One region of the Pseudomonas sp. S2_E02 genome, then DNA from elsewhere that is predicted to be linked to it. Evidence: predicted binding sites of a transcription regulator. Region 1 holds the regulator's gene; each other region holds the start of a gene.
The links. Region 1 encodes FliA, which starts transcription of late flagellar genes. Its sites were predicted from a motif close to CTAAAGTTTNNNNNNNNNNNGCCGNTAA; they were not measured.
Positions count from the first base shown of each region.

Region 1 (4,210 bases):
TCCGGCGCAAGCCAACCTGTATCGCCGTCTGCAACGTATCGGCCTGTCCGGCCCGTTGTCGCGCGATCTGCTGGCGATGATCACTGATATCGAAGAACCGCGTCAGGCTTGGCGCATGCTGCTCGCGCATCTGGCCCGGATGATTGCCGTACCGGAAGTCGAGCCACTGGAAGAGGGCGGTATCATTGCCATGGTCGGTCCTGCCGGCATGGGCAAGACCACTACACTCGCCAAGCTGGCCGCGCGTTATGTGCTGAAATACGGCGCGCAGAATGTCGCGCTGGTGAGCATGGACAGTTTCCGTATCGGCGCTCAGGAACAACTGAAGACGCTGGGCCGCATTCTCAATGTGCCAGTGACCCATGTCGATCCGGGCCAATCGCTGGTGCAAGCGCTGGATCCACTGCTGCGCAAACGCGTGGTATTGATCGATACTGCCGGCCTGCAAGCCAGCGATCCGGCCCTGCGCATGCAGCTGGAAAGTCTGGCCGGGCGTGGCATTCGTTCAAAAAATTATCTGGTCTTGGCAACCACCAGCCAGAAACAGGTTCTAACCGCCGCTTATCACAGTTACAAGCGTTGCGGGCTTGCCGGCTGCATCCTGACTAAACTGGATGAAACGGCCAGCCTTGGCGAAGTGTTGAGCCTGGCGATCAGTCATGAATTGCCGGTCGCGTACCTGACCGATGGCCCACGGATTCCGGATGATTTGCATCTGCCGCGCCGTCATCAACTGGTCAGCCGCGCCGTCAGCGTGCAAATGCAGGAAGAACCCAGCGAAGAAGCCATGGCTGACATGTTCGCTGATATCTATCACAGCCCGACCAAGCAGGTAGGCTGAGGTATTCATGAACAGTTTTTGTACCTACATCGATGGTCTGCCATGCATTGTTCCGGTTGTGAACGCGCAGCCAGTAATGTGGCCTCCGTCTATGCAAGACAAGGTAAAGAAATAACATGGGCAGCATGCATCCCGTACAGGTGATCGCGGTGACCGGCGGCAAAGGTGGCGTCGGCAAGACTAACGTGTCAGTGAACTTGTCGCTGGCGCTGGCAGAGCTTGGCCGTCGGGTCATGCTGCTGGACGCCGACCTGGGTCTGGCGAACGTTGACGTATTGTTGGGGCTGACCCCTAAACGCACGCTGGCCGACGTCATCGAAGGCCGGTGCGAGCTGCGCGACGTGCTGTTGCAAGGCCCTGGTGGCATTCGCATCGTGCCGGCGGCGTCCGGCACCCAGAGCATGGTGCACCTGAGCCCGGCGCAACATGCCGGCCTGATTCAGGCGTTCAGCGACATCGGTGACAATCTCGATGTACTGGTGATCGATACCGCTGCGGGTATTGGTGACTCGGTAGTCAGTTTTGTTCGCGCCGCGCAAGAAGTGTTGCTGGTGGTCTGCGATGAGCCGACCTCGATCACTGACGCCTACGCGCTGATCAAACTGCTCAACCGCGATTACGGCATGAACCGCTTCCGCGTCCTCGCCAACATGGCGCAGAGCCCGCAGGAAGGGCGCAACCTGTTCGCCAAGTTGACCAAGGTCACGGATCGCTTCCTTGACGTGGCCCTACAATACGTCGGCGCCGTGCCTTACGACGAAAGCGTGCGTAAAGCGGTGCAGAAGCAGCGCGCGGTGTACGAAGCCTTTCCGCGTTCCAAGTGCGCGCTGGCGTTCAAGGCGATCGCGCAGAAGGTCGACACCTGGCCGCTGCCCGCCAACCCGCGTGGCCACCTTGAGTTTTTCGTCGAGCGCCTCGTGCAGCAAACGGCAGGGCCCGTGCTATGACCGCAAGCGGTATGAACTACTACAAGAAGTCGGCACGTGACGCGCAGTACGAGTTGATCGAGCGTTACGCGCCACTGGTCAAACGCATTGCCTACCACTTGCTGGCGCGCTTGCCGGCGAGTGTGCAGGTCGAAGACCTGATCCAGGCCGGGATGATCGGCCTGCTTGAAGTCTCGACCAAATACGACGCCAGCAAAGGCGCCAGTTTCGAAACGTACGCGGGCATACGAATCCGCGGCGCGATGCTCGACGAAGTGCGCAAAGGGGACTGGGCGCCACGCTCGGTTCACCGCAATACCCGTATGGTCAGCGACGCGATTCGCTCAATTGAAGCTAAAACCGGCCGTGATGCTAAAGATCACGAGGTTGCGGCCGAACTCCAATTGAGTCTCGACGATTACTACGGGATTTTGAATGACACCTTGGGCAGTCGCCTGTTCAGTTTCGACGACCTGTTGCAGGACGGCGAACACGAAGGGCTGCACGAGGATGGCGCGAGTGCTCATATGGAGCCGTCACGCGATCTGGAAGATGAACGTTTCCAGGCAGCGTTGGCGGACGCGATTGCCAATTTGCCGGAGCGTGAGCGACTGGTGTTGGCGCTGTACTACGACGAAGAGCTGAACCTCAAGGAGATCGGTGAAGTCCTTGGCGTCAGTGAATCGCGGGTCAGCCAGTTACACAGCCAGTGCGCGGCCCGTTTGCGGGGGCGTTTGGGGGAGTGGCGAGCGCGCTGAAGGCAGTGTGGGGACACTGCGAACGAGGCTGGTGCGGTGATGAACGGCACCGGTCTTGCTCTGTTGTGCTCCAGACAGTCTTCGAGTGCTACGCCGGAATGATTGAAATGGCGCGTCCAGGTGCTGGGCGCGTTTAAGACTGCTTGGAGGTCGAATTGGACAAGAACATGAAAATCCTCATCGTTGATGACTTCTCAACGATGCGGCGGATCATCAAGAACCTGCTGCGTGATCTGGGGTTCACCAACACTGTCGAGGCGGATGATGGCGTGACTGCCATTCCAGTGCTCAACAGCGGAAGCATCGACTTTCTGGTAACGGACTGGAACATGCCGGGCATGACCGGTATCGACCTGCTGCGTCACGTGCGTGCCGATGAAAAACTCAAGCACTTGCCAGTGCTGATGGTGACTGCAGAAGCCAAGCGCGAGCAGATCATTGAAGCCGCTCAGGCTGGTGTAAACGGCTACGTAGTCAAACCTTTCACGGCTCAGGCGTTGAAAGACAAAATCGAGAAGATTTTCGAACGCATCGGCTGATGAACGCGCGGGGGAGCTATGGAGCATAACGAATCTTCACAGGGCGATTTCGAGTCGACCCTGAAAAAACACGCGGTCGAACTGGTCGAAAGCCTTGAAAAAGGCAGGTTCGGCGACGCTGTGCAACTGATCCATGAGCTCAATCAGACCCGTGACCGTGGCCTGTACCAGGAAGTCGGCAAGCTCACACGTGAACTGCACAGTGCGATCGTCAACTTCCAGATCGATCCGAACATGCCGCAGGCCGAGGAAGTGTCGCAAATCACCGACGCCACCGAACGCCTGGGCTATGTGGTCAAGCTGACAGAAGCCGCGGCCAACCGCACCATGGATCTGGTGGAAAGCGCCACGCCGGTGGTCAACAGTCTGGCTGATGAAGCGCAGACCTTGAGCGCCGATTGGGGTCGCTTCATGCGTCGCGAGGTCGGGGCTGAAGAGTTCCGCGAGCTGGCGCGCCGGGTCGACGGTTTTCTGTCACGCAGCAGCACGGACAACCGTGCGGTGTCGAGCAATCTCAACGACATCCTGCTGGCCCAGGATTACCAGGACCTGACCGGTCAGGTGATCAAGCGTGTGACCCAACTGGTCACCGAAGTCGAAAGCAATTTGCTCAAACTCGTGCTCATGGCCAGTCAGGTCGACCGCTTTGCGGGCATCGAACATGACCGCGCCGCGATGCTTGCAGAAAAAGATCCACAAAAACATCTCTCGCAGGGTGAAGGTCCGCAGATTCATGCCGATAAACGAGAAGACGTTGTGTCCGGTCAGGACGATGTGGACGATTTGTTATCCAGCCTCGGATTCTAGAGTTGTGGAATTTTAGGTTTTTTGGGTTTTTAGACCTGTAGGAGCACCCCATTAATGAGCTTCGGCGCCGATGAAGAGATCCTTCAGGATTTCCTGGTTGAGGCCGGCGAGATTCTTGAGCAACTGTCCGAACAACTGGTCGAGCTGGAAAGCCGTCCGGATGACGCAGATCTGCTCAACGCAATTTTTCGCGGTTTCCACACTGTAAAAGGGGGCGCCGGCTTCCTTCAGCTCAACGAGCTGGTGGAGTGCTGTCACATCGCCGAAAACGTGTTCGACATCCTGCGCAAGGGTGAGCGTCGCGTTGATGCAGAACTGATGGACGTTGTCCTCGAAGCA
Region 1 covers NZ_CP162761.1:6,341,467-6,345,676, forward strand. Annotated here, with positions in the region: gene flhF (flagellar biosynthesis protein FlhF) at 1-841, shown strand, start outside; gene fleN (flagellar synthesis regulator FleN) at 958-1,788, shown strand; gene fliA (RNA polymerase sigma factor FliA) at 1,785-2,525, shown strand; gene AB4O01_RS28495 (chemotaxis response regulator CheY) at 2,693-3,064, shown strand; gene AB4O01_RS28500 (protein phosphatase CheZ) at 3,083-3,871, shown strand; gene AB4O01_RS28505 (chemotaxis protein CheA) at 3,926-4,210, shown strand, end outside.

Region 2 (4,210 bases), 3.0 Mb from region 1:
GTGTTCACTGGTGCAGTTCTGTCTGTACCCACTGGCGGTGGCATTCTCCAATGACCATGTGGAAGGCGATCGTCGCGTGTCGCTGACGGCGATGCTGCTGGTGACTTATGGTGTCGGTGCGAGCATCGGGCCGTTGCTTGCGGGCGTGTTGATGAAGCTGTTTGGCAGCCAGAGCCTGTATGCGTTCTTCAGCTTCTTCGCGTTGGTGCTGGTGTGGCGGATCCGGCCGAAAGCGGTGACCAATCTGCATCAGGTCGACGACGCGCCGCTGCATCACGTGGCCATGCCGGACAGCATGTCCAGCTCACCGCTGGTGGCGGCCCTCGATCCTCGGGTAGACGAGCAGGTGGTGCAGGAGCAGATGGTGCAAGACCCTGTGCAGGCGCCGGCAAGTCCCGAGCCTGAAGCTGATACTCAGTCAGAGCCTGCGGCAGAAGTCGAACCGGATACCGATAAACCCGCGCCTGATCTCAGTGGCGGCAGACCCTGAGCTGAACAAAAACACCGCGCATAAAAAAAAGGGCAGTCCCGCCAAGGACTGCCCTTTTTATTGGCCGCAACGAATCAGAGATCGTCTTTGTCGAAACGGCGTGCTTCACGTTGCAACTGATACACGAAACGCTCAACGTTGCGCGCAGCCTGGCCACTGATGTTGTGGAAACGCAGACCGGCAAAGGTGATGTTGAGTTTTTCTTCGAAATGCAGATAGCGCAATTCGACGGAGATCGGCTGGTTGCCGAACAGCGGCGGGGCGATCAAGCGGTCATAAACCTGGCCCAATTGCAGGCGGTCGGTGATATCACCTTCGAAACGCAGCTTGCAGCCGGTCGCGGAGATATCCAGCAGTTTGCCGTTGATTGGCGCCTTGAGTTTTTCACCGCCCAGTTCAACGCTGACCAGATCGGTCAGTTTCAGTGCTGCGCGGAAGGCATTGCGGCGCTGGTGGTAAACCACTTCAGTCGGCAGTGCGCCGGTGTAGAAACGATCACCCTCGGATTCTTCGATATTCAGCGTGCCGGTGCATTCCCAGGCGATGCGCACGCCTTCATGAAAACCTTCAACCTTGAATGGCTCACCGGCCTGCAGGAAACGTTCGCCATCACGCGGAATCATCTCGTCCAGTGCGATCGTAGCGCTGTCGCGGTCGACTTTGATCAGATAGCTCTGGAAGCGCTGGCTGCGCTCATGAAAGGTGATGATCAGTGGATCGTGGCTTTCTTGCAGCTGGCGCAGGTTGCTGGAGATTTCCAGTGGCGTGGTAAGCACCTTAGGGGGCTGCGGAGCATCATCCGCGCTGAGGGCGTTGGACACGGTTTATCAATCTCCAGACAAAATATGACGACTAGCCAGCATTTTGCCAGCATGTTTCGCGGGTTGATAGAGCTGGCGCATCAACGGCTCATGCCTGGCTGAGCGGACGCGGTGTGGCGGGTTTGGCAAATGTACCGCTGGCGTTATACAGCGCCGGCGCTTCACCGCCGGTGAGGATCTTCAGCTGATTGGCCGTGGCGGCCTGCTGGATCTGGATCGACTGGCCGTTCTTGAGGTTGGCGGCCTGGCATTGAGCGATCAGATCGGTCAATGCATCGCCTTGCGCCAACAACTGCTCACCAATGCTCGACTGGCCAGCCAGTTGCTCCAGACCGCTGCGGTCTGTCGGCAAGTTGAGGCTGGCGAGGATTTCACTGCGCTTGCGGCCATGCTGTTCAAGCAGAATGATCAATGCCTGTTTATGCGCCAGAATGTTTTCCAGCAAGGGCATGTCGCGACCGTGCAACGCGAGGGATTCGGTTTGCAGCAACTCCAGCAATTGTTGAGCTGGAGCAAAGTCGTCGTTGATCAATTGCAATAAATTAGTGTCGTGCATGGCTGGCCTTGGGTTTTAAGCGTCCAAAAGCCTGGCGCCGGCAAAAGCCTAGCGCTGGGCTTCGAAGTTGAGCAGTTTGCTGGCTACACGGTTGCTGTCGACTTTATAGCTGCCATCGGCAATCGCGGCTTTCAACTCGGCCACACGGGCTTTGTCGACAGCAGGCTGATCGCGCAGCTTGTCAGTGACCTTCTGCAACTGTTGAGCCTCATTGCTGAGGTGTACCGATTCCCCGCTTTTTGCGGTACTGGCCGGTTCGGCCTGGGTATTCAGCGGCGCGGAGGTGCCGGTTTCGGCGGTTTCCTTGGCGTTGCTGGTACGTGTACTGCCCGTAAGTGACGAGGAGCTGTTCAAACGGCTGAAATCGATGACCATGATAAAAACCTCTGGGAATTTGGACGCTTGCCATGTTTTCGGCCATCCCCTGGAAAACTTTAGGCACATTTACAATGAGCCTTGCATGCGCCGGCGCGTGTCCTGCTGCGGCACAGTTTAGGGAACAGCCGGGGTCAGCGCCAGTTTTCTACATCGCCACTTCCACTTGGCCGGGCGCGGTGACTTGCGCCTTGATGACCCGTTGCGAGTTGAGGTTTTTCACCCGGATCTGTTCTTTCAAACCGCCATTGGCCAGCGCTTCACCGGGCATGCGCACGGCGAGCGTGCCGCTGCGCGCAGTAATGACCACTTGATCACCCTTGCGAATGACTTCCGCCTGTTCCAGATGGACCAGGGTAATGACCTGATCGGCTACCGTTGGTCGGGTTAATTTCTGCCCGATCGCTTCGTCTACCGAGGTCAGAAAGCCTTGGTTGATCGTGCTCACGTCGCGTTCACGCAGGGTCACGTCCTGTGGTTCGATGATCCCTGCACGTTTCAGCGGTCGGGTGGTTGTCACAATCTCGCGAAACAGGCGGACTTGAGCGGGCACGAACACAGTCCAGGGCGAGGCGCCCTCACAGCGGACCTTCACGGTAACCCGGCCCAGCGGACGTGCCGGACTCTCCAAAGTCGCTGTCAATTCCTTGTCGCACATAGGCATGCGCATACGAGGGTCGAGCTGGTTTACTTCGATCTCGTAGCGGCCTTCCGTTTGACTGGTGGCCAGATAGTCTTCTACGGTGAACTCAAGAAAGCCCTGAGTGACGCCGATAAGCATGTCAGGCAAGGTAACCGCATCAGCAATGGCAGGGCTGCCAGCGAAAAAGCAGCAGACGGCGGACATCGCGCAAAGGCTTTTGCGAGCGCGGGAGGTCAGGTGTCGGAAAAATGTCGTTTGAGCGTTCATACGAGTTAAAAAGCAAGCGCCGTGCCGTTTAGCAATAAATGTGCGTCGCAACAACACTTGGCGTTGGTGTAGGAGTCTGGGCATGGCTGGTGTAATGGATTCGGTGAACCAGCGCACGCAACTGGTGGGGCAGAATCGCCTGGAGCTGTTGTTGTTCCGTCTCGACGGTCAGCAGCTCTACGGAATCAACGTGTTCAAGGTGCGGGAAGTGTTGCAGTGCCCGTCGCTGACGTTGATGCCCAAGTCCAGTCCTGTCGTGTGCGGGGTGGCAAATATCCGGGGGGCGACCATTCCGATCCTTGATCTGGCAATGGCCACCGGTTCCGGAGCGTTGAAGGACAAGAACAACCCGTTCGTGATCATCACGGAGTACAACACCAAGACCCAGGGTTTCCTGGTCCGCTCGGTGGAGCGCATCGTCAACATGAACTGGGAAGAGATTCATCCACCGCCCAAGGGCACGGGTCGCGATCACTACCTGACGGCTGTGACTCGGGTGGACAATCAGTTAGTCGAAATCATCGACGTCGAGAAAGTGCTGGCGGAAGTTGCGCCGACGCCGGAAGCGATTTCGGTGGGCGTGGTCGATGTCGAGACCCAGACCAAGGCACTGTCATTGCGTGTCTTGACGGTCGATGACTCGTCGGTGGCGCGCAAGCAAGTCACGCGTTGTCTGCAGACAATCGGGGTCGAAGTGGTGGCGCTGAACGACGGCAAACAGGCGCTGGATTACCTGCGCAAGCTGGTCGATGAGGGCAAGAAGCCGGAAGAAGAGTTCCTGATGATGATTTCCGACATCGAGATGCCGGAGATGGACGGGTACACCCTGACGGCGGAAATCCGCGGCGACGCACGCATGCAAAAGCTTCATATCATCCTGCATACTTCGTTGTCGGGGGTATTCAACCAGGCGATGGTCAAGAAAGTCGGTGCAGATGACTTTTTGGCCAAATTCCGTCCTGATGACCTCGCATCCCGGGTAGTCGACCGGATCAAAGCAGCAGATATCAGCTAGGGGCGTTTTGCTCCTGGCGGTCAACACGATTTAAGAGGCGGCA
Region 2 covers NZ_CP162761.1:2,823,324-2,827,533, reverse strand. Annotated here, with positions in the region: gene AB4O01_RS12650 (MFS transporter) at 1-490, shown strand, start outside; gene AB4O01_RS12645 (flagellar brake protein) at 565-1,311, opposite strand; gene AB4O01_RS12640 (flagella synthesis protein FlgN) at 1,400-1,867, opposite strand; gene flgM (flagellar biosynthesis anti-sigma factor FlgM) at 1,916-2,242, opposite strand; gene flgA (flagellar basal body P-ring formation chaperone FlgA) at 2,391-3,152, opposite strand; gene AB4O01_RS12625 (chemotaxis protein CheV) at 3,235-4,167, shown strand.
Region 2: a site for FliA is predicted at 2,278-2,305, ahead of flgM (flagellar biosynthesis anti-sigma factor FlgM). Genes of this name have one in related genera too.

Region 3 (4,210 bases), 1.2 Mb from region 1:
GAGCTCACGCCCTGAGTCAGACGCGTCAACATCTCGTTGATTTCCGAGGTGCTGGCCTGGGTGCGCGCGGCGAGGGCACGCACTTCATCGGCAACCACGGCAAAACCACGGCCCTGTTCACCGGCGCGTGCTGCTTCGATGGCCGCGTTGAGCGCCAACAGGTTGGTCTGCCCGGCAATCGCGCCGATCACCCCGAGAATTTCGGTGATGCGCTGGGCGTCCTGCTGCATGTTTTCAACTTTGTGTGTAGCGCTGGCCACTTCATCGATCAACGCGACCACGCTGTTGGTCGCTTCGCCCACCACCACCCGCGAACGGTCGGCATTTTCATTGGCGCGCTGGGTAAACGCGGCGGTTTCGGCGGCGTTCTGCGCAACGCTTTCTGCCGTCGAACTCATTTCGGTGATAGCGGTAACGGTCTGATCGGTTTCCGAAGCATGACGCAACAGAATCTGGCTGGTCTGCGCCGAGGTGCGTTGCAGGTTATCCAGGCTGGAGGCCATGGCCCCGGTGGCCTGGGTGACTTCACCGATCATGTTTTGCAGGTAGGCAATAAAGGTGTTCACCGAGTGGCCGATGGCGCCGAGTTCATCTTCGGCGCGAATGGTGATGCGTCGGGTCAGGTCGGCATCGCCGCTGGACAGCAGATCGATGTTGGCTTTCAAGGCTTTCATGCGTTGCACCAACTGGCGAATCGCGTAGACCTGCAACAGCACCAGCAGGATCACCAGCGGAATCTGCAACAGGCTCAAGGTGCTGAGGACGTCATCACGCTGGGCGGTGAGCATTTTCGTCGGCAGCGCCGTGGCGAGGAACCACGGCGTGCCTTCGATAGGACGCATGAAGAAAGTGCTGGCTTCGCCGTTGTTATCGAACTCGACGCGCTGCGCCTGATCGCGATTCTGCAGTCCGGCTTTGACCTGGCTGGCGAAGGTCGACGTGCCGGCCAGTTCGCTGATGTTCTTCAGCACGATCGGGCCACTGATGCGCGAGCTGTTACTGATGACCTTGCCGTCGGCTTCAACGATCAGCATCTCGGCGTTGAGGTCTTTTTCCTTGCGCGCCACCAGGTCGTTGAAGAAGCCAAGGGTGACGTCAATGGTCGACACGCCCCACGCATTGCCGTTTTTCTGGATGGCCATGGCGCAGTTGGTGCGCGGCTCGGCGCTGGCGTCATCTTTATAGGCCGCCGCCCAGGCGCATTGACCGCGCGGTGTGGCCATGCCGCCCTTGTACCAGCTCTGGTCGTAGTAGTTGGGCGCCGCGTCGCTGTTCCAGAACGTGTTGACGGCGAGTTTGCCCGAAGCGTCGCGGTGCCAGAACGTACTGAATTTGTTGCGCCCGGCTTCACGTTGCCCCGGCAGAGGCCAGATCCCGCCGCCGAATACTTTCAGCTCGCCGTACTGATCGACCAGACCTGGCAGCACCGCGTCGATGGCGGCGCTGTCGAGCAGCGGGATGGTCTGGGTGATGCTGCGCTGTTGCGCCTGCACTTTGTTCAACTCGCCCTGAATCTGCTCGGCGACTTCGGCGATGCGGTTGAGTACCACCTGTTCTTCGGTATGGCGCAGTTTCGGGGCGACCAGTTGGCTGATGCCAACCACGGTCAACACCGACAACAGCAGGATGAACAGAACCAGAAACAGCGTGTAGCGAGCCTGAATAGTGCGGAATGCGGGCATGGAGTCCGGTCCTTGAGCAGCGTTTCTTATTAGGGGCAGGGGTAAAACAGTGCGGGTATCTCCAGCGTATCGTCGTGGTGCCCGGAAGCTTTAGGTACTCGCGTCCTAAAAAGCAGCAATACCGATGACCGGCCGGTATCGAGATCGATACACAGGTGCTGATCAGCGCGCGTCGATAAGCAAAAAAGTGATTTTCGTTGCCTTGTCATGACAACTTCGGGTCAGTGAACGCGGGCCGTTGGGCTTTTGTATCGAGAATGTACAAGAATTGTAAAAAAGTGCAGAAATAGGTTGGTGCCATCAATTCGCCCGCCGATACTCGCGGCCATTATTGCCGTTCAACACGGATATTTTTTTGTTCATTTCACAGGGAGTCTTCTCATGACGATCGGTATTGTCGGCGGCTGGGAGAGCAAAGCAGGCGTTATGGTTCGTAACACCGGCGCGAAAAAACAAGTGGCCCAGAGCATCAAAGTGCAGCAGATGCTGACCAAGGTCGGTACCAATCCCACCGCGCTGAATACCGCTGAAATGGACAAGCAGGGCCTGCGCAAGGCCATCAAGGGCTTTGATCCTGCGAATGTTTCAGTAAAACAATTGGGAAATCTGAGCGAGATGCTGCGCAGCCGTGGCCTGATCTCCGAGATCACGTCGTTTACCTTGAAGAACGCCGGTGACAAGTTCGACCGTTTTGGCGTGACCAAAGATATCGATGCCAAATTCAACGCCCTGGAGTATTTCGCGACCCAGCTCGACGCCATTCAGAACAATGGCCTCAATGGCAACGCTTACGGCCAGAGTCTGATTCCCGAGTTCAAGAAAGCGATCTATGTCCTGCAGAACCTCAAGACCTACGGTGAAGGCAACGCCGCGAAACCGGTCGATGAAGGTGTCAAAGCCAAAGCTTGAGGCTGACCGTTTAGCCCGCTCAACGCTTGAACGGGCTGGTTGATGTGCAAGAACCCGGCAACGCCTCGCTTCAGCGTGCCGCGACGCGTTGTTGAGCCTGATCATGCAGTCGTTGCAGGTGTGGGCAGCGCAGCTCCAGCGATCGCGCGCGATAGCCCCGATGAAACAAAGCCAACCATCCAGCGCCCCGTTCATTCGGGGCAATCCCGGTGAAGACGAAGCCCATTGCCGACAGGCTATCCACGGCATTGGCGAAGCCTGTTGCCAGTCTTAGCCTGATCGAGATCAACCAGTGTTCGGGCAGTCGTCGTAGCTGTTGAAGCAAGCCGGCGTCGAGTTTTTTCAGCACCACGTCATAACGCCCTGAGTATTGTTCAACCTGCATCGGCTCTCCCACCCAACGCGCTTCTTTGTCTTGTGTTCCGTATACGCCGCACAAATGCGCCATGAAATCGTGACAGCTTTGCGGCCAGGACAATGCCGGGAGCGGGCGGCGATAGCCTTCGACAGGGGTGTAGCCGATGACGATGGACTCCGGCAGTGGCTCGCCAAACGGTGAGGGGACGTAGTCGAGCAACAACCCGGTGCTGCAAAAACCGAGTCGGTCAGCCATGCGTTGGGTGTAGAGATGCTGCGTCACCTGTTTGATGGTCACGCCGTGGCAACCGAGTGCCTGGGCATGGATCAACAACCGCATGCCCAACTGCGTCGCGATGTTCTGCCCGCGTGTTGACGGATGGACCACGCTCAACGCCAGTTCCGCCGTAGACGATCCCGCGTTTCTGCACAACGTGGCGTGGCCGAGGATTTTTTTCCCGGATTCCGCCACCAGCGAATGCCAGCGACCCTCGCCATGGTTCTGATTGATCATCAACGGCAAATACACGTGCGGCTGCACGTAGTGGTCACCATAGATTTCCCGAAACAGATGGCTGATGGCCCTGGCGTCGGATCGGCGATAACTGCGCAGCGTCAAGTTGTCCATGGACGTTGCTCCGGTCCGGGCGTGGCGTAGACACGCAGATCGACGACGCGTTGGCGCTTGCCGGAACGCGGATGGCGCGCGAGTTCATCGGGAGTGCAATGGGTAATCTGCAACTCGATCAAGCGCTCAGCGCAGAGTTGCTTGATCAGCGGGTATTGCTCGATCAGTGCGCGCTGCAAGGTCGTGTTGGCGTCTGCGGTCTCGGCCGTCAGCGCGTTGGGTAGCCATTTCAGGCACACGATATCGACGTTGGCCGATTGGCTGATGACCAGTTGCCAGTCGTCGCTGGCGGTGATGCGTGCGACGATTGCGGCAATGTCTTCGATCAACAGAGTCAGGCTGCTCACGCGCACCCGCTGACTGCTGGTGCTGCGGCCCATCAAGGCGAACTTGCGCATCGACGCAGTAGCCGGCTCTCGCCAGCAAGCGAGATCACCCACAGGGTAGCGGATCAGCGGCATCAGTCGGCGGGTGAGGTTGGTGATCAGCAGTCGTCCGGTTCGGTCGCATTCTTCGATCACTTCACCGGTGTGTTCATCGACGATTTCCAGCACGCTGTGGCTGGCCAGCATCCGGTGCTCGCCGAGTGCGCAATCGCGGCTTGCGGCGCCGATGAAACCGGCATCGACACTGG
Region 3 covers NZ_CP162761.1:1,011,478-1,015,687, forward strand. Annotated here, with positions in the region: gene AB4O01_RS04480 (methyl-accepting chemotaxis protein) at 1-1,682, opposite strand, end outside; gene AB4O01_RS04485 (hypothetical protein) at 2,064-2,591, shown strand; gene AB4O01_RS04490 (GNAT family N-acetyltransferase) at 2,662-3,576, opposite strand; gene AB4O01_RS04495 (phenylacetate--CoA ligase family protein) at 3,564-4,210, opposite strand, start outside.
Region 3: a site for FliA is predicted at 1,749-1,776, ahead of AB4O01_RS04480 (methyl-accepting chemotaxis protein). Genes of this name have one in related genera too.

Region 4 (4,210 bases), 1.3 Mb from region 1:
GCGATGCTCCTCGAAGCAGAAATGGCCGATGAAGCGGTGGCGAGCATGTCCAGCGAGCCGCGCGGGCGACTGCGCGTGTCCTGCCCTACAGGTCTGGCCCGGGAAATGTTGCCGTGGGTGATCAGCGATTTCCTTGGCAAATTCCCCCAGGTGCAACTGGAAGTCGTACTGCTCAATCGCCGTGTTGATCTGGTCGGTGAGGGCTTTGATGTCGCGTTGCGCGTGCGTGAGCACGGTGACGAGGATCCGCTGCTGGTGACCCGGCGCCTGCGTCAGGCGCAGATGGTCGTGGTGGCCAGCCCGGCGTTTTTACAGGGCAAGACGATCAACCATCCGCAAGACCTGAAGCATCTGCCCGTACTGGGTGCGCTGGAGGCCGATCGTATGGTGCATGTGCGCCTGCTCGATCAGCAGGGCCACAGTTTCGAACTGAACATGGAGGCTCGCCTGGGCATCGATGATTTTGTCGTACGCAAGGCCTGCGTCCTTGCCGGTCAGGGGTTTACCCTGTTGCCGATGATGTATTGCGAGGCCGAGCTGGAAAACGGCACGCTGGTGCAGATGTTGCCGGAGTGGTCACTGCCCGGCGGCTGGCTGCAAGCAGTGTATCCGCATCGGCGCGGGGTGATGCCAGCGGTGCGCGCGTGGATCGATCATCTGGTCGAGTCGTTCAATGCCTGTGGGGAGCGGTTGTTATGAACAAGGGAAAGATGAACGAAGCCGACGTTGCGGCGTTCTGCCTGGCATTGCCGGGCGCTCGGGAAGATTACAAATGGGGCGGCGTGCGAGTGTTTTCGATTGCCGGCAACAAGATGTTTGCCTTGCAGGGGCTGCGTGGGGATTCGCTGGCGTTCAAGGTTGATAAAGATCTGTTTCTCGGTCATTGCGACCGTCCCGGCATTCATCCGGCGCCGTATCTGGCGCGGGCGCAGTGGATCATCATGCATCCGCCCTACCCGTTGGGCGCCGAGGAATTGCGCGGGTTGTTGCAACGTTCGCATCAGCTGGTGGTGAGCAAGTTGCCGAAAAAGACCCAAATCGGTTTGTTGCTGTAAACCCGATCCCTGTAGGAGTGAGCCTGCTCGCGATAGCGGAGTGTCAGTTGGAATTTCTTTGGCTGACACTCCGCTATCGCGAGCAGGCTCACTCCTACATAGGGAGTTGCGGTGTATTCAGAACAGCCTCAGCAGATTCGAGCCAAGAAACAGCTGGTCGATCCAGAACACCTGGTGCAGCAACACAATCACCCAGAACAGAATCTGAAACGACACCTTGCGCGTCTTGTGCCGGAACACCTGCTGGGCGATCATTGCACCCGGCCAGCCGCCCGCCAGTTCCACAGCATGAAGGATGTTCTCCGGTGTGCGCCAGGCGTCGGCGCGCGCCTTGCGCTTGTCTGCCCAGTACATGAAGAACGCCAACACACTCACTACACCGTAAGCCGTCAGCGGCACCAACGAAATCCCGCGCAACCACATCGACACCGAGCCGAACAGCGGCAGCGCGCAGACGATCAACAGAACCAGCAGTTTCAGCTTCAGATGCTGGATGTTGTTGCCGCCCGAAGGTCGCCCTTCGGGCCGGCGTGCGCGGGAATCACTCATGGCTTGGCCGCCGCCCAATCGATCCAGCCAAACTGCCACGTCGCCAGAATGACCAGACCAAAAACGATCCGATACCAGGCAAATGCCGCATAGCTATGGCTGGCAATGAACTTGAGCAAGCCGCGCACGGCGATCATGGCGAAGATGAACGCGGTGACAAAGCCGATGGCAAACACCGGGAAGTCCGCCGGGACAAACAGATGGCGGTACTTGTAGCCCGAGTAGACCGCCGCACCGACCATGGTCGGCATCGCGAGGAAGAAGGAAAACTCGGTGGCAGTCTTGCGCGACAGACCGAAGAGCAACCCGCCAATGATCGTCGAGCCGGAACGCGAAGTACCGGGAATCATCGCCAGGCACTGAGCGAAACCAACCTTCAAGGCATCTTTCCAAGTGATCTCGTCGACTGTTTCGGCGTGCACTGCATGCTGACGCTTTTCCGCCCACAACATGATGATGCCGCCCACCACCAACGCGGTCGCAACGGTAATCGGATTGAACAGGTATTCGTGGATCAGGTCGGCAAAGATCACGCCCAGCACCACGGCGGGCAGAAACGCGATCAGCAGGTTAGCGGTGAAACGACGGGCACTGGGCTGCGTCGGCAAACCGATGACCACATCGAAAATCTTGCGGCGAAACTCCCAGACCACCGCGAGGATCGCGCCGAGCTGGATGATGATATTGAACGCCATGGCCCGTTCGCCGCCGAAATTCAGCAAGTCGGCAACAATGATCTGGTGTCCGGTACTGGAAATGGGCAAAAACTCCGTCAGCCCTTCTACAACTCCTAGTATCAGTGCCTGCAAGGCCGTCCAAAGATCCATCAATCCCCCAAAGAGCGATGCGCGCCGGCATGCCCCGATAGTATTTTTCTAGCGTTCACTGCGATCAGCGTAGCTGTTTATGGCTGTACCGATTCCGCACGCACAGGATCCACACGAAACGGTCAAAATTCCGTGAAATATCAATTTGGATTCAGGTTTTCACGCGCGGGGCCGAAATCCTAACAGACAAGCCTTATTAGCGCTGCCGCGTTATACGACTTGGGTCGCGTATGCCCGCTCACGAAATCGTGGTTGGATGCTGGCGGTCGTTTATTACAAGAAAAAGAATCCGGAGTGACAGCGTTATGAACAGCTTGCGCAGTGTGTCGATCAGCCGACGCTTGTGGCTCATCTTGATTGTGGCGGTGGTCATGTTGCTGACCTTGGGCGTGTTGATGCTCAAGCAGATCCACGACGATCTCTACCACGCCAAGGCCCAGAAAACCCAGCACGTAGTACAGACCGCCAGCGGCCTGCTGACCTACTACCACGACCTCGAAACCGCCGGCACCCTGAGCAAAGAGGCGGCGCAGAAACAGGCGCTGACGGCGATTCGTGGCCTGCGCTACGACCAGAGCGATTATTTCTGGATCAACGACCTCACGCCCGTGATGGTCATGCACCCGACCAACCCGAAACTCGAAGGCCAGAACCTCTCGGCGATCCGCGATCCGGACGGCTTTGCGGTGTTCAACGAAATGGTCGCCATCGCCAGGTCCAAAGGCGCCGGCATGGTCGACTACCGTTGGCCGAAACCCGGGGCCAGTGAGCCGGTGGCCAAGACCTCCTACGTCAAACTGTTCGAACCGTGGGGCTGGGTGCTCGGCTCCGGGGTTTACGTCGACGACGTGCAGGCGGAATTCCAGGGCCAAGTGATCAAGGCTACGGTTATCGGCCTGGCGATTGCCGTGATCATGGCGCTGCTGGTGATCCTCATCGCGCGCAGCATCGTCCGTCCGCTGCAGGAAACCGTGAACGCCATGGCCAACATTGCCAGCGGTGAAAGCGACCTGACCCGCAGCCTCGATACCCATGGCAAAGATGAAGTCACTGAACTGGCGCATCACTTCAACGCCTTCACCGCCAAACTGCGGCGGGTGATCGGCGATTTGCAGGTGTCGGCCAGTGCACTGGGTCAGTCGTCCAGCGAACTGGGCAACGACGCCACGCAGGCCCAGCAGCGCAGCCAGCAGCAATCGCAGCAGATGGAACTGGTGGCCACCGCGATCAACGAGGTGACCTATGGCGTGCAGGACGTGGCGAAGAACGCCGAGCACGCCGCCGCCGAAATGCGCGATGCCGAAGCGCAGGCGCAACAGGGCCAGATCAACATCGACGGCAGCTTGCAGCAGATCGACAAACTGTCCGGCACTATCGATCAAGCGGTGGAGGTGATCCGCACCCTCGCCGCCGAAAGTACGCAGATCGGCAGCGTGCTGGAAGTGATTCGCTCGATTGCCGAACAGACCAACCTGCTCGCGCTTAATGCCGCGATTGAAGCGGCGCGGGCCGGTGAGCAAGGTCGCGGGTTTGCCGTGGTGGCGGATGAAGTACGCTTGTTGGCACAACGTACGCAGAAGTCGACGGCGGAAATCCAGTCGATGATCGAGCGTCTGCAGAACCATTCCGAAGCCGCTGTGAAAGTGATCGGCGACAGCAGCAAGGCGTCGCAATTGACCATCGAACAAGCCGGGTTGGCCGGTGCGAGTCTGAATGCGATTGGCCAGGCACTGCGTAATCTCAATGGCCTGAACGCGTCGATTGCCAGCGCCACGTTGC
Region 4 covers NZ_CP162761.1:1,064,581-1,068,790, reverse strand. Annotated here, with positions in the region: gene AB4O01_RS04745 (LysR substrate-binding domain-containing protein) at 1-699, shown strand, start outside; gene AB4O01_RS04740 (MmcQ/YjbR family DNA-binding protein) at 696-1,055, shown strand; gene AB4O01_RS04735 (DUF1294 domain-containing protein) at 1,173-1,604, opposite strand; gene AB4O01_RS04730 (undecaprenyl-diphosphate phosphatase) at 1,601-2,431, opposite strand; gene AB4O01_RS04725 (methyl-accepting chemotaxis protein) at 2,737-4,210, shown strand, end outside.
Region 4: a site for FliA is predicted at 2,582-2,609, ahead of AB4O01_RS04725 (methyl-accepting chemotaxis protein). Genes of this name have one in related genera too.